2 regions of the Niveispirillum sp. FG156 genome follow, and region 2 is predicted to be linked to the other one. Evidence: predicted binding sites of a transcription regulator. Region 2 holds the regulator's gene; the other holds the start of a gene.

Region 1 (6,029 bases), on a different contig from region 2:
ACGTTCGTCGGGATGTAGGCGGACACGTCACCGGCCTGGGTCTCGATGACCGGCAGGGCCGTCAGCGAACCATTGCCATTGGCATCGTTCAGCTTGGCGGCGCGTTCCAGCAAGCGGCTGTGCAGATAGAACACGTCGCCGGGATAGGCTTCGCGACCCGGCGGACGGCGCAGCAGCAGCGACATCTGACGGTAGGCAACGGCCTGCTTGGACAGATCGTCATAAACGATCAGGGCATGCATGCCATTGTCGCGGAAGAACTCGCCCATGGCCGCACCCGTGTAGGGGGCCAGGAACTGCAGCGGCGCCGGCTCCGAAGCGGTGGCGGCCACGACGATGGAATATTCCATCGCGCCGTTCTCTTCGAGCGTCTTGACGATCTGGGCCACGGTGGAGCGTTTCTGGCCCACGGCGACATAGATGCAGTAAAGCTTCTTGGACTCGTCGTCGCCCTTGTTGATACCCTTCTGGTTGATGAAGGTATCCAGAGCAATGGCGGTCTTGCCGGTCTGACGGTCACCGATGATCAGCTCGCGCTGGCCACGGCCGACGGGCACCAGGGCGTCAATTGCCTTGAGGCCGGTCTGCATCGGCTCATGCACCGACTTACGCGGAATGATGCCCGGGGCCTTCACTTCCACGCGCTGACGCTTGACGTCGGTCAGCGGGCCCTTGCCGTCGATCGGGTTACCCAGACCGTCGACAACGCGGCCCAGCAGGCCACGGCCCACAGGCACCTCAACGATGGCGCCGGTACGCTTGACGACGTCGCCTTCCTTGATGGTACGGTCGGAACCGAAAATCACCACGCCGACATTGTCGGTTTCGAGGTTCAGGGCCATGCCCTTGACCCCGCCGGGGAATTCAACCATCTCGCCGGCCTGGACCTTGTCCAGACCATGGATACGGGCCACGCCGTCACCGATGGACAGAACCTGGCCCACTTCGGCGACATCGGCTTCGTTGCCGAAGTTCGCGATCTGCTGCTTCAGGATCGCGGAAATCTCAGCGGCGCGGATTTCCATTATCCAACCCCTTTCATGGCGAGTTTCAGCTTATTGAGCTTGGTACGCACGGAGCTATCCACCATGCGGGAACCGATTTTAACGATCATGCCGCCGATCAGCGAGGGATCGACCTTCACATCCAACTTGATGTTGGAACCTTCGCCCTTATTCAGAGCGGCGGCGAGGTCGTTCCACTGCGCATCCGTCAGCGGACGAGCAACGGTGACGCGCGCCGTGCTTTCGCCACGGCGGCGGGCCAGTTCGGCCAGATACCCGTCGATCATGCCCGGAAGGGTGAAGAGGCGGCGATTGCGCGCCACCAGCCCCACGAACTTCCGCACGAGTTCCCCGATGCCAGCCGCAGCCAGGACGGCTTCCATAGCGCGTTCCTGTTCGTTGCGGGCGAGCAGCGGGCTGCCGATCAAGCGGCGGAGGTCCGCGCTTTCAGCGAGCAGAGCCTTGACGGACGTCAGATCCTGGGCCGTCTGGTCCAGGGCCTGCTGCCCATCCGCGAGATCGAACAGAGCGCTCGCATAGCGCGAGGCGAGTTCGGAGACGCCAGTCCCTTCGGTTGCCACTGGTAACCTCGGTTAAAGTCCGTGGACCTGAATAATTTCAGGACGTTAGCAATGATCGGCCATCCCGGAAGAGGACCCACCGGTGTCGAGCGAGCGAGCATGTAACACAGCCATAGCCCCTACGCAACAGCGCGCCTGTGGATTGGGGGTATGCGGTTTTGCACCGCTTCCCTTGGATTTGGCCAGCAACCGCGCCGCTTTGCGACCTTGGTCGCATCAAGAAGCTGTGCAGTTGCGAAATGGCTTTTTCCCAGCAGGCGGCCAACCTGACCTTCCGCATGCCCTATGCTTTTGGACCGTCAGGGATTAAGGCCGCATTAAGGGTGCGGGAGCAGGCTGGCCCCAGGTGCGGAGATGCCCGTGCCACCAAAGTCTGAGGCCATGCCATGTGCGTCATTCTGCCCTTTGCCCGCCAGCGTTTCACCCCCATGGACATGGTCGCCTGGAAATCCATTCTGGCCGACCGCCGCCGCCGTGGCCTGTGGCAGCGGACGGAACGGTCCAGCACCCGCGAGCGCGACTGGATTCTCGTCTGGCTGCCGGGCCTGAATGACCCCAGCCTGCGGCTGGAACGTGACGCCCAGGGCACCTACCGCCTGTCCTTCCATGATGGCCAGGGCTGGTTCCAGTTCCGCCAGGGGCCGGAGATCATCGACTGTCTGGCCCATGTGGAGCCGACGGACCGCCTGCACCCGGCGGCGCGTAGGGCGGATTAATCACCCCCGCCCACCACACGCAGACGGCCACTCCATATAGATATGTCGACGGGCAGGCGGGCGATGGTATCGCCATCGCCCTGCACCGGCTCTCCTACCGGCCCCTCGATCCGGGCGGCGATGGCCGGCAGAATCAGGACATCCGACCGGTCGGGTAACAGACCCAGGGTCATCGCGCCGGCATAGGTCAGGGCCGCCAGCCGCCCCGGCCGTGTGAACAGCACCGCGTGCAGCACCGGCTGCTCCAGCCGCACGTTGGGGGCCAGCACGAAGGTTCCGGCATAGAAATGACCCTTGCACAGGATGCAGCTGACTGCCCGGTGCCGGCTGATCCCGCCATCGGGCGCCGTTAACGTCACCTCATAATCCAGCGACGGCCCCGCCAGAATCTCCCGCAGGCCACCCAGCGCATAGGCGCCCTTGCCGATGCGACGTTTCAGGGCCGGGGCGATCCCCGCCACCACGCGGGCATCCATCCCCACCCCGGCCATCATGGTGAACAGCCGGCCATTGGCCATGCCGGCATGGACCGTCCGGGCCGGCCCCAGGGCCAATTGTCTGCCGATTCGCACCGCCGATCCCGTCAGGCCCAGTTCGTGGGCCAGGACATTGGCCGTGCCCAGCGGCACCACACCCAGCGGCGGCAGGTCGGACAGGCCAGAGGCGGCCATACCGTTCACCACCTCATTGATGGTGCCATCCCCGCCAGCGGCGACAATGACATCGGCAGTGCCCGACCGGGCCAGATCGCGCGCGATGGCGGTGGCATGGCCTGCCGCATCGGTCGTGTGCAGCGCCGCCACCGCCCCGGCATCGGTGGCGGCGGCCATCACCTGCTCCACCAGCCCTGGCCGGCGGCGCCCCGCCACGGGATTGAAGATGATCGCGACCCGGCGATCCAGCCCATGTGACATTTCCAGTACATCTCCATGACGGAAGGATGAAGTGGCAATGTAATATTGATGACAGTCCGGAGAAGTTTTCGCAGGAACGGTACAAATAACCATCAGAGGCACTGACAGTACACCAGATGAAGCGGTATAGAACGGCGCGATCCGCTATGGCTAGTCTTTAATTCTGGCGGACGATTGGTGGTTGGGTTGACCGGCGATGGGGGAACATATGCTGGGCGACGGGGACGTGCTGCGCTATCGCGCCATCTGGCTGTCGGACATCCATTTGGGGACACGTGGATGTCAGGCCGACATGCTGTTGGATTTCCTGAAACATACCGAATCCGATGTGCTGTATCTGGTCGGCGATATCGTCGATGGCTGGCGGCTGAAGAAAAGCTGGTACTGGCCACAGTCGCACAATGACGTGGTGCAGAAAATCCTGCGCCGCGCACGCAAGGGCACTCAGGTCTTCATGATTCCCGGCAATCATGACGAGGCGTTCCGCGACTATATCGGCCTGCAATTCGGTGGCGTGACCATCCTGGAGGACACGATTCACACGGCGGCTGACGGCAAACGCTATCTGGTCATCCATGGTGACCAGTTCGACGCCGTCGTGCGCTACGCCAAGTGGTTGGCCTTCGTGGGCGACACGGCCTACACGTTCCTGCTCTGGCTCAACACCCTGTTGAACAAGGCGAGGCGCAGGCTGGGTTTCCCCTATTGGTCGCTATCCGCCTACCTGAAGCACAAGACCAAGAAGGCCGTCGAATTCATCGGCGATTATGAGACCGCCCTGACCGACGAGGCACGCCGGCGGCAGGTGGACGGGGTCATCTGCGGCCATATCCACCATGCCGAAATCCGCGACATGGACGGCGTGCTTTACGTGAACGATGGGGATTGGGTCGAATCATGTACCGCACTGGTGGAACATCCCGATGGACGGCTGGAGATCCTGCGTTGGGCGGATATTGTCGCCGCCCGCCAGGCGGTGAAGGTAGCGGCGTGAAGCTGCTGATCGTCACGGATGCCTGGCATCCGCAGGTCAATGGCGTCGTGCGCACCCTGACGACGACGCGGGCCGAACTGGAACGGTTGGGACATAAGGTGGTGGTGATCGCCCCCGACCGGTTCCGCACCATCCCCATGCCCACCTACCCGGAAATCCGCCTGGCCCTGGCGCCGGGCCGGCGGGTGCGACGGATGATCGAGGAGGCGCAGCCCGATGCCATCCATATCGCCACCGAAGGCCCGCTGGGCTTCGCGGCCCGGCGCTACTGCCTGAAACACAAGCTGCCCTTCACCACCGCCTATCACACACGGTTCCCGGAATATGTGCGCGACCGGGCGCCGGTGCCGCTGTCGCTGTCCTATGCCTTCATCCGGCGGTTCCATGCGCCGGCCCATTCGGTGATGGTGGCCACGGCCAGCATCGAGGCCGATCTGGAAAGGCGCGGCTTCACCAATATCCGCCGCTGGTCACGCGGGGTGGATACCGACCTGTTCCGCCCTGGCACTAAGGACCTGTTCGCGCATCTGCCCCGCCCCGTCTTCATCTCCGTGGGCCGGGTGGCGGTGGAGAAGAATATCGAGGCGTTTCTGAGCCTTGACCTGCCGGGATCGAAGGTGGTGGTCGGTGACGGGCCGCAATTGGCGGAGTTGAAGGCCAGATATCCCGGCGTCACCTTTGTGGGCGCCAAGCATGGCGAGGAATTGGCCCGGCATTACGCCGCCGCCGACGTCTTTGTCTTCCCGTCCCGCACCGACACGTTCGGCTTGGTCCTGCTGGAGGCGCTGGCGTCGGGCCTGCCGGTGGCGGCCTTCCCCGTGCCGGGGCCACTGGACGTGATCGGCGGCAGCGCGGCAGGGGTGTTGAGCGAGGATTTGCGGGGAGCGTGTTTACAGGCGGTGGGAATCGGCCCCACGGTCTGTCGCGACCATGCGCTGGGCTTTTCTTGGCAATCCTGCGCGCAGCAGTTTTTGGCGAACCTGCGGCCGTTCAGGGAGGCGTCATAGCAGGCTAGCTGGCGACAAACCGCGCGTTCCGGCAGGAGATGATGCCGTCCATGAATTTGAAGGCACCGAACTCCGCTTCCCGCCAGCCATAGCCTGGATAGAAGCGGTCAATAATCCAGCCCCGCTCCGACAGCAGTTCCAGCAAGGCGACCTCGATATCGCGGCCATGCGTGCCGATGTGCATCCGCTTCACTTGGCGGGTCAACGACTCGATGGCGGCGGGGATGGCCCGGATTTCCGCCCCCTGAATGTCGATATGCATGATGTCGACGATACCGCCGCGCCCAACCGCCTCAAGCATGATGTCGGACAGGGGTTGGACCTTGACGATCTTAAACGGATTGGCCATCCCGTCGATCACCACATAGGGGGTGTCGGCTTCGTAAAGGTTCTTCAGCATCTCGCCCGGCACCGGCTGGACCGGCGTCCCGTAATCGACGCCCTGGCGGACCTCCATCAGCTCATAGGAAACGGTGTCCGATACGCCGCCCGGTACGAGCAGGCGCTGGTCCGCCGTCACACCGTTCAACTCCAGATGTTCGGCCATCCAGTTGAACTGCGTTTCCTGCATTTCGATTCCGCAGAAGAAGCGGCTGGAAATGCGGCCTCCCCGGAACCGGTCCAGCGCCTTGGCCGCGTTGGCCAGCCAGCGCCCATAACCGGCGCCGACCTCGATCGAAACGAAATGGTCCTTGGCCGCCGCTATGGCGCCCAGCAGGTCGATCCATTCGTAATAATCTTCCGAACAGGGCTCCGGCAGTTGGGGGTTGCCCTCCGACTTGCGGAAATACACCGCCCCGCTGGAGACCATTT
Region 2 (6,029 bases):
GGCATGGCCCATGCCGTGGGTGAGACGGCGCCCTTGCTGATGATCGGCATGAACGCCTTCATCACGTCGGCCCCGGACGGCCTGCTGGCCAGCTCCTCGGTCCTGCCGGTGCAGATTTTCATGTGGTCGGACAAGCCGGAACGCGGCTTTGTCGAACTGACCTCGGCCGCCATCCTTGTGCTGCTGGCCTTCCTGATCCTGATGAACGGTGCCGCCATCTGGCTGCGCAAGAAATTCGAACGTCGGTGGTAAAAATGGACAGCATGACCCTGAACAAGCCTGTACAAGCCGCCGTCACCCAGCCGGTGAAGGTGTCGGCCCGCGACGTGAAGGTCTATTACGGCGCCAAGCGCGCCCTGCACGGCGTCAATGTCGATATCTACCAGAACGAGGTGCTGGCCATGATCGGCCCCTCGGGCTGTGGCAAGTCCACGTTCCTGCGCACCCTGAACCGCATGAACGACACGATCGATATCTGCCGCGTCGAAGGCAAGATCCTGCTGGATGGCGAGGATATCTACGATCCCAAGCTGGACGTGGTGCAGTTGCGCGCCCGTGTCGGCATGGTGTTCCAGAAGCCGAACCCGTTCCCGAAGTCGATCTATGAGAACGTGATCTACGGGCCGAAGCTGCATGGCCTGGCGACCCGCAAGGACGAGTTTGACGCCATCGTCGAAACCTCGCTGAAGCGCGCCGGCCTGTGGAACGAGGTCAAGGATCGCCTGCATGAGCCGGGCACCGGCCTGTCGGGCGGCCAGCAGCAGCGCCTTTGCATCGCGCGCGCCGTTGCCGTCAGCCCGGAAGTCATCCTGATGGACGAGCCCTGCTCGGCGCTTGACCCCATCGCCACCGCGCATATCGAGGAGCTGATCGACGAGCTGCGCGAGAGCTTCACCATCGCCATCGTCACCCACAACATGCAGCAGGCCGCGCGTGTATCGCAGCGCACGGCCTTCTTCCATCTGGGTGATCTGGTGGAGGTGGGCGACACCGAGGAAATCTTCACCAACCCGCGCGATGAGCGCACCCAGGGCTATATCACGGGCCGGTACGGTTGATGCCCGCTGCCGTAGGTCGTGGGTGAGGCAACGCCGAACCCCGACTTTTACACGGTTCCGTCGCTTGTCGGGGTTCGGCGCCTGCCTCACCCCGACCTACGGTCATCATGCTTTAAGGGACCCACGTCCATGTCGCCGACCGAACATACCGTCAAGTCCTTCGAGGCGGAATTGCAGCGCCTGTCCAACCTGATCGCCCAGATGGGCGGCGTGGTGGAGGCGCAGGTGGAAGCGGCCGTGCAGGCCGTGGGCCGCCGCGATGTCGAAGGCGCCACCAAGGTCATGCAGGGCGATACCCGCCTGGATGAGTTTGAGCGCCAGATCGAACATGATGCCATCCGCATGCTGGCGCTGCGCGCGCCGGTCGGCGTGGATTTGCGTGAGGTGCTGGCGGCACTCAAAATCTCCGCCGATCTGGAACGCACGGGCGACTATGCCGCCAATATCGCCAAGCGCTCCATCGCGCTGGCGCAGTTGCCCATCATGCGCCCCGCCGGGACCATCCCGCGCATGGGCCGTCTGGTGCAGGAAATGCTGAAGGATGTGCTGGACGCCTATATCGACCGCGATGTCGACAAGGCCGTGGCCGCCTGGCACCGGGATGAGGAGCTGGATGATCTCTATACCAGCCTGTTCCGCGAGGTCCTGACCTACATGATGGAAGACCCGCGCAACATCACCCCCTGCACGCATCTTCTGTTCATTGCCAAGAACCTGGAACGCGCCGGCGACCATGCGACCAACATCGCGGAAACCGTGCATTTCCTGGTCAAGGGCCAGCCGCTGACGGCGGAACGGCCCAAGAGCGACAAGTCCAGCTTCACCATCATTGAACCGGTCGAGGGCGAGGGCTGAGCTAGCCCCGCCCCGCCACCATCTAGCGCCAAGGGACCCCGATGAACGCCGCCTTGAAGCCGCTGATCCTGGTTGTTGAAGACGAGGCCGACCTCGTCACCCTGCTGTCCTACAACCTGGAACGTGAAGGGTTCCGGGTCATCACCGCCGGTGACGGGGAAGAAGCCCTGCTGCTGGCCGATGAACGCAGCCCGCATCTGATCCTGCTGGACTGGATGCTGCCGCTGATGAGCGGGCTGGAGGTCTGCCGCCAGTTGCGCCGCAATCCCAAGACCCGCGAGACGCCCGTCATCATGCTGACGGCGCGCGGGGAAGAGGCGGACAAGGTCCGTGGCCTGAACAGCGGGGCGGATGATTACCTGTCCAAGCCGTTCAGCCCCACCGAACTGGTCGCCCGTATCCGCGCCGTCCTGCGCCGCGCCTCGCCGGGTCTGGCGGAGGAGCTGCTGCGCTTCTCCGACATCTCCATGGACCTGGCGGCCCACCGCGTTCGGCGCGGGGGCCGGGATATCCATCTGGGGCCGAAGGAATTCGCCTTGCTGCGCCATTTCATGCAGCATCCGGGGCGGGTTTTCTCGCGTGAACAGCTGCTGGACATCGTCTGGGGCCACGACGTCTATGTCGAGTTGCGCACCGTCGACGTACATATCCGCCGGCTGCGCAAGGCGCTGAACGAGACGGAAGAGCAGGACGTGATCCGCACCGTCCGTTCGGCGGGTTATGCGTTGGATAACAAGACGACGATGTGAGTCTTGGGACAGAGAATTGAAAAGGGCGCTGTCGAGGGACAGTGCCCTTTTTTCTACAGTGCGCGGCCTATTTCGTCATCCCGGCGAAAGCCGGGACCCAGGGGCCGAATGCCCGACCTTTCGGCGGCTTCGACCAAAGCAGCGTAGAGCTTTGATCCTGTGGCCCCTGGGTCCCGGCTTTCGCCGGGATGACGAGGGGAGCCAAGTGCGTTGAGGCGATATCACCCCAACTGCCGGCGCAGATGGTTCAGCACGTCGGTGCGGGTCAGCAGGCCCAGGAACACCGGGCCATCCATGATGATGGCCACCATGTTGCGGTTGAACAGGGCGCGCAGGTCGGCCATGGTCGCGGTCACGGGCAGGGTTTCCAGCCGGTTGACCATGGCCGTATAGACCTTGTCCCGGAACCGCGCCGGGTCCTTTTCGACATGCAGCAGCAGGTCGCTTTCATCCAGGATGCCGATCACCCGTTCGCCTTCCATCACGGGCAACTGTGACACGTCGGAAATCCGCATCCGCTTGTACGCGGTCAGCAGCGTATCCTCCGGCCCGACGGTGACCACCTGACCCTTGTCGAAGCGGCGGGTCATCAGGTCGCGCAGATCGTTATGACGCTCGCGCGGGGTGAAGCCGTGATCTTCCATCCAGGCATCGTTGAACATCTTCGACAGGTACTTGTTGCCCGTGTCGCAGACGAAGGTGACGACCTTCTTGGGCGTCGTTTGCGCCCGGCAATATTTCAGCGCCGCCGCGAACAGGGTGCCCGATGAGGAGCCGGCCAGGATGCCCTCCAGCCGCAGCAGGTCGCGCGCGGCGTTCAGGCTTTCGGTATCGCTGACATAATAGGCGGCCTTGGCGTACTGAAGGTCGCAGATGGGGGGCACGAAATCCTCGCCCACGCCTTCGACCACCCAGGAACCGGGTTCGTCATGGGTGCCCTTGTTCACCAGATCGGCAATGATGGAGCCGACCGGGTCGGCGATGACCATGGCGGTCTTGGGACTGGCCTTGGCGAAGAAGGCGCCCAGGCCCGTGAAGGTGCCGCCAGAGCCGATGCCGGCCACCACCGCGTCAATGTCGCCATCCATCTGGCGCAGCATCTCCGGGCCGGTCCATTCCTCATGCGCGCGCGGATTGGCGGGGTTGGCGAACTGGTTCACATAGAAGCTGCCGGGAATTTCGGTCGACAGGCGTTCGGCAATGTCCTGGTAATAGGCGGGGTGGCCCTTGCCCACATCCGACCTTGTGATGTGGATCTGTGCGCCCAGGGCGCGCAGATTGTTGATCTTCTCGGTCGCCATCTTGTCGGGGATAACCAGGATCAGGCGGTAGCCCTTGGCGGCGCAGACCAGGGCCAGGCCCAGGCCGGTATTGCCTGCCGTCGCCTCGATCACCGTGCCGCCGGGGGCCAGCTTGCCCTCTGCCTCCGCCGCCTCGATCATCTTCAGCGCGATACGGTCCTTGATGGAGCCGCCGGGATTCTGGTTTTCCAGCTTCAGATACAGCTCACACGGGCCGGTATCGAAACGGGTGATGCGGACGATCGGGGTGTTGCCGATCATGGACAGGATGGCGGGTGCGCCGGACATGTTTCCCCCCTGGGGCAAATGGTTTTGCCTTCAGGGAACCGCATCCTCAAACCACCCGCAAGGGGGTGTGAAATAACGAAATCAAGCTGCGGCGCAGGTGCGATCCACGCACGATTCCGGCGGATTTGGCCGCCCATCCGCATTGATCAAACCCGCCTGCAAAAGCGCTTCGACATTGTCGGTCAGATTCTCCGCGCAGGCAGGCCTTTCCCAGCCCTCCAGCCAGTTCTGTTCCAGGAAGGCCAGGATGGCGGGCTGGCCCAACTCCACCTCCCACAGGATGCCCAGCAGCGAGGCCAGCGCCTCTTCGCGTATCTGGTCATCCTGGCCCACGGCCAGCGCGCGGTTGGCCTCCTCAATCCGGCCGGACTCAGGACCGGCACCCAGGCCGAAATCGATCAGGCCCCGGCGTTCCGGCGGGGCCACCAGCCAGTGTGCCACCTCATGGATCAGGACATAGGCCTCTGACCGGGTGCGGATGGAATGACCATCATAGGAAAAGGCGGCCTGCGGCTCCTCATCGATTACGCCGATGCCAAAGCGGCGGGCCAGAGCGACGCCTGCCGCCCGGTGGGAAGGCGTGTCCACACCCAGCGCGATCAGATCGCGCGTGGCCGCAATGCGGGCCAGCACCTTGGCCGTCCGGCTTTCGGGGGTCAAGTTGCTGGCGACGGCGGCCAGGGCATCCGGGAGGATGTGTTCGGGGATGGTGGTCAGTTGCATGGCGTGCAGAAGATAGTCGCCCGCGCCCTGGCGTGAAGTGCCAAACAAGCGCGGCGGGATATCGCAGGGCGCAGGGGTGGCGGGCGAATTATGCGGTCGGCATGAAATCTTGACCTCCGGTCAATCTTTCCCGCCCCTCAATCGCCGGCGCCCACATCCGTGGGCTTGGCTACGCGCCATGTGGCGCGCGGCGGCGGTCGCCGCCGTACCGGCGGTCAACAATCTTGATCGCCGGTATCATTGCGCCAGCAAACCAAGGATATAGGCCTTGGCCGATGCGGCATCCCGTGCCCGCAGCGCCCCGCGCTGCCACAGGTCGCACAGGCCATGCACCTCTCCCCAGGCGCGCATGACGCGGTCGCGGATCGCGATGGAGAAGCCGGGCGGATCGTCCCCCCGGCGGAAGGCCTTGCCCGCAAGGCGCGTGACCTTGGCGACCGACGGGGCCAGGGCCGGATGGGTCAGGTAATCCTGTCCCGGAATGCCATACATCAGGGCGTACAGCGCGGGCCGGTCCAGGGCGAAATCCACATAGGCGCGGTAGAGCGGGCCGGGCCTGGGCTGACCGCCCTCGCCATCGAACCCGGCCTGGATCACGGCGGCCAGCCCATCGAACCCCTGTGCCGCCAGGGCCAGGGTCAGTTCATGCTTGTCCGCGAAATGGCGGTAAAGCGCGCGGTGATTGACACCGACCGCCGCCGCGACCGCGCGGAAGGACAGGGCCTCCGGGCCGCCTGCCTCCACCATGGCCAGGGCCGCCGACAGGGAGGCGGCGCGCAGGTCGCCATGGTGGAAGCTGTCGCGGCGGGGGGCCAGGTCGGTGGTCAGGACCGCTTGGGGCTGACGTACCATTCCACCACCATCTTCGACACGGGGCTGCCGGCGCCGTCCAGGATCTCCACCTCCACGGGGAAGCGCACCTTGCCGGAGGATTCCAGTTCCGCTCGCAGATCGGCACCCGACCGGCCCGTGCGGGCCACGGCGCGCAGATCGCCCTTGGCCACGGCCAGATACTGGATCGTCGCCTGGGCCGCCACGGGCCGGATGCTCGCCAG

The links. Region 2 encodes PhoB, which activates phosphate uptake and scavenging genes when phosphate is short. Its sites were predicted from a motif close to TNTCATAAAACTGTCA; they were not measured.
Region 1: the regulator PhoB is predicted to act here: its motif matches at 3,254-3,269, upstream of ACODSP_RS17385 (diacylglycerol/lipid kinase family protein).

Annotation. Positions count from the first base shown of each region.
Region 1 is NZ_JBMDKE010000026.1:67,538-73,566, reverse strand. Features, by position in the region: gene atpA (F0F1 ATP synthase subunit alpha) at 1-1,025, opposite strand, end outside; gene ACODSP_RS17395 (F0F1 ATP synthase subunit delta) at 1,025-1,585, opposite strand; gene ACODSP_RS17390 (hypothetical protein) at 1,972-2,301, shown strand; gene ACODSP_RS17385 (diacylglycerol/lipid kinase family protein) at 2,298-3,215, opposite strand; gene ACODSP_RS17380 (UDP-2,3-diacylglucosamine diphosphatase) at 3,412-4,209, shown strand; gene ACODSP_RS17375 (glycosyltransferase family 4 protein) at 4,206-5,216, shown strand; gene ACODSP_RS17370 (class I SAM-dependent methyltransferase) at 5,221-6,029, opposite strand, start outside.
Region 2 is NZ_JBMDKE010000024.1:78,070-84,098, forward strand. Features, by position in the region: gene pstA (phosphate ABC transporter permease PstA) at 1-252, shown strand, start outside; gene pstB (phosphate ABC transporter ATP-binding protein PstB) at 255-1,058, shown strand; gene phoU (phosphate signaling complex protein PhoU) at 1,188-1,913, shown strand; gene phoB (phosphate regulon transcriptional regulator PhoB) at 1,955-2,662, shown strand; gene ACODSP_RS16525 (pyridoxal-phosphate dependent enzyme) at 2,884-4,251, opposite strand; gene ACODSP_RS16530 (hypothetical protein) at 4,333-5,022, opposite strand; gene ACODSP_RS16535 (TetR/AcrR family transcriptional regulator) at 5,212-5,826, opposite strand; gene ACODSP_RS16540 (PaaI family thioesterase) at 5,799-6,029, opposite strand, start outside.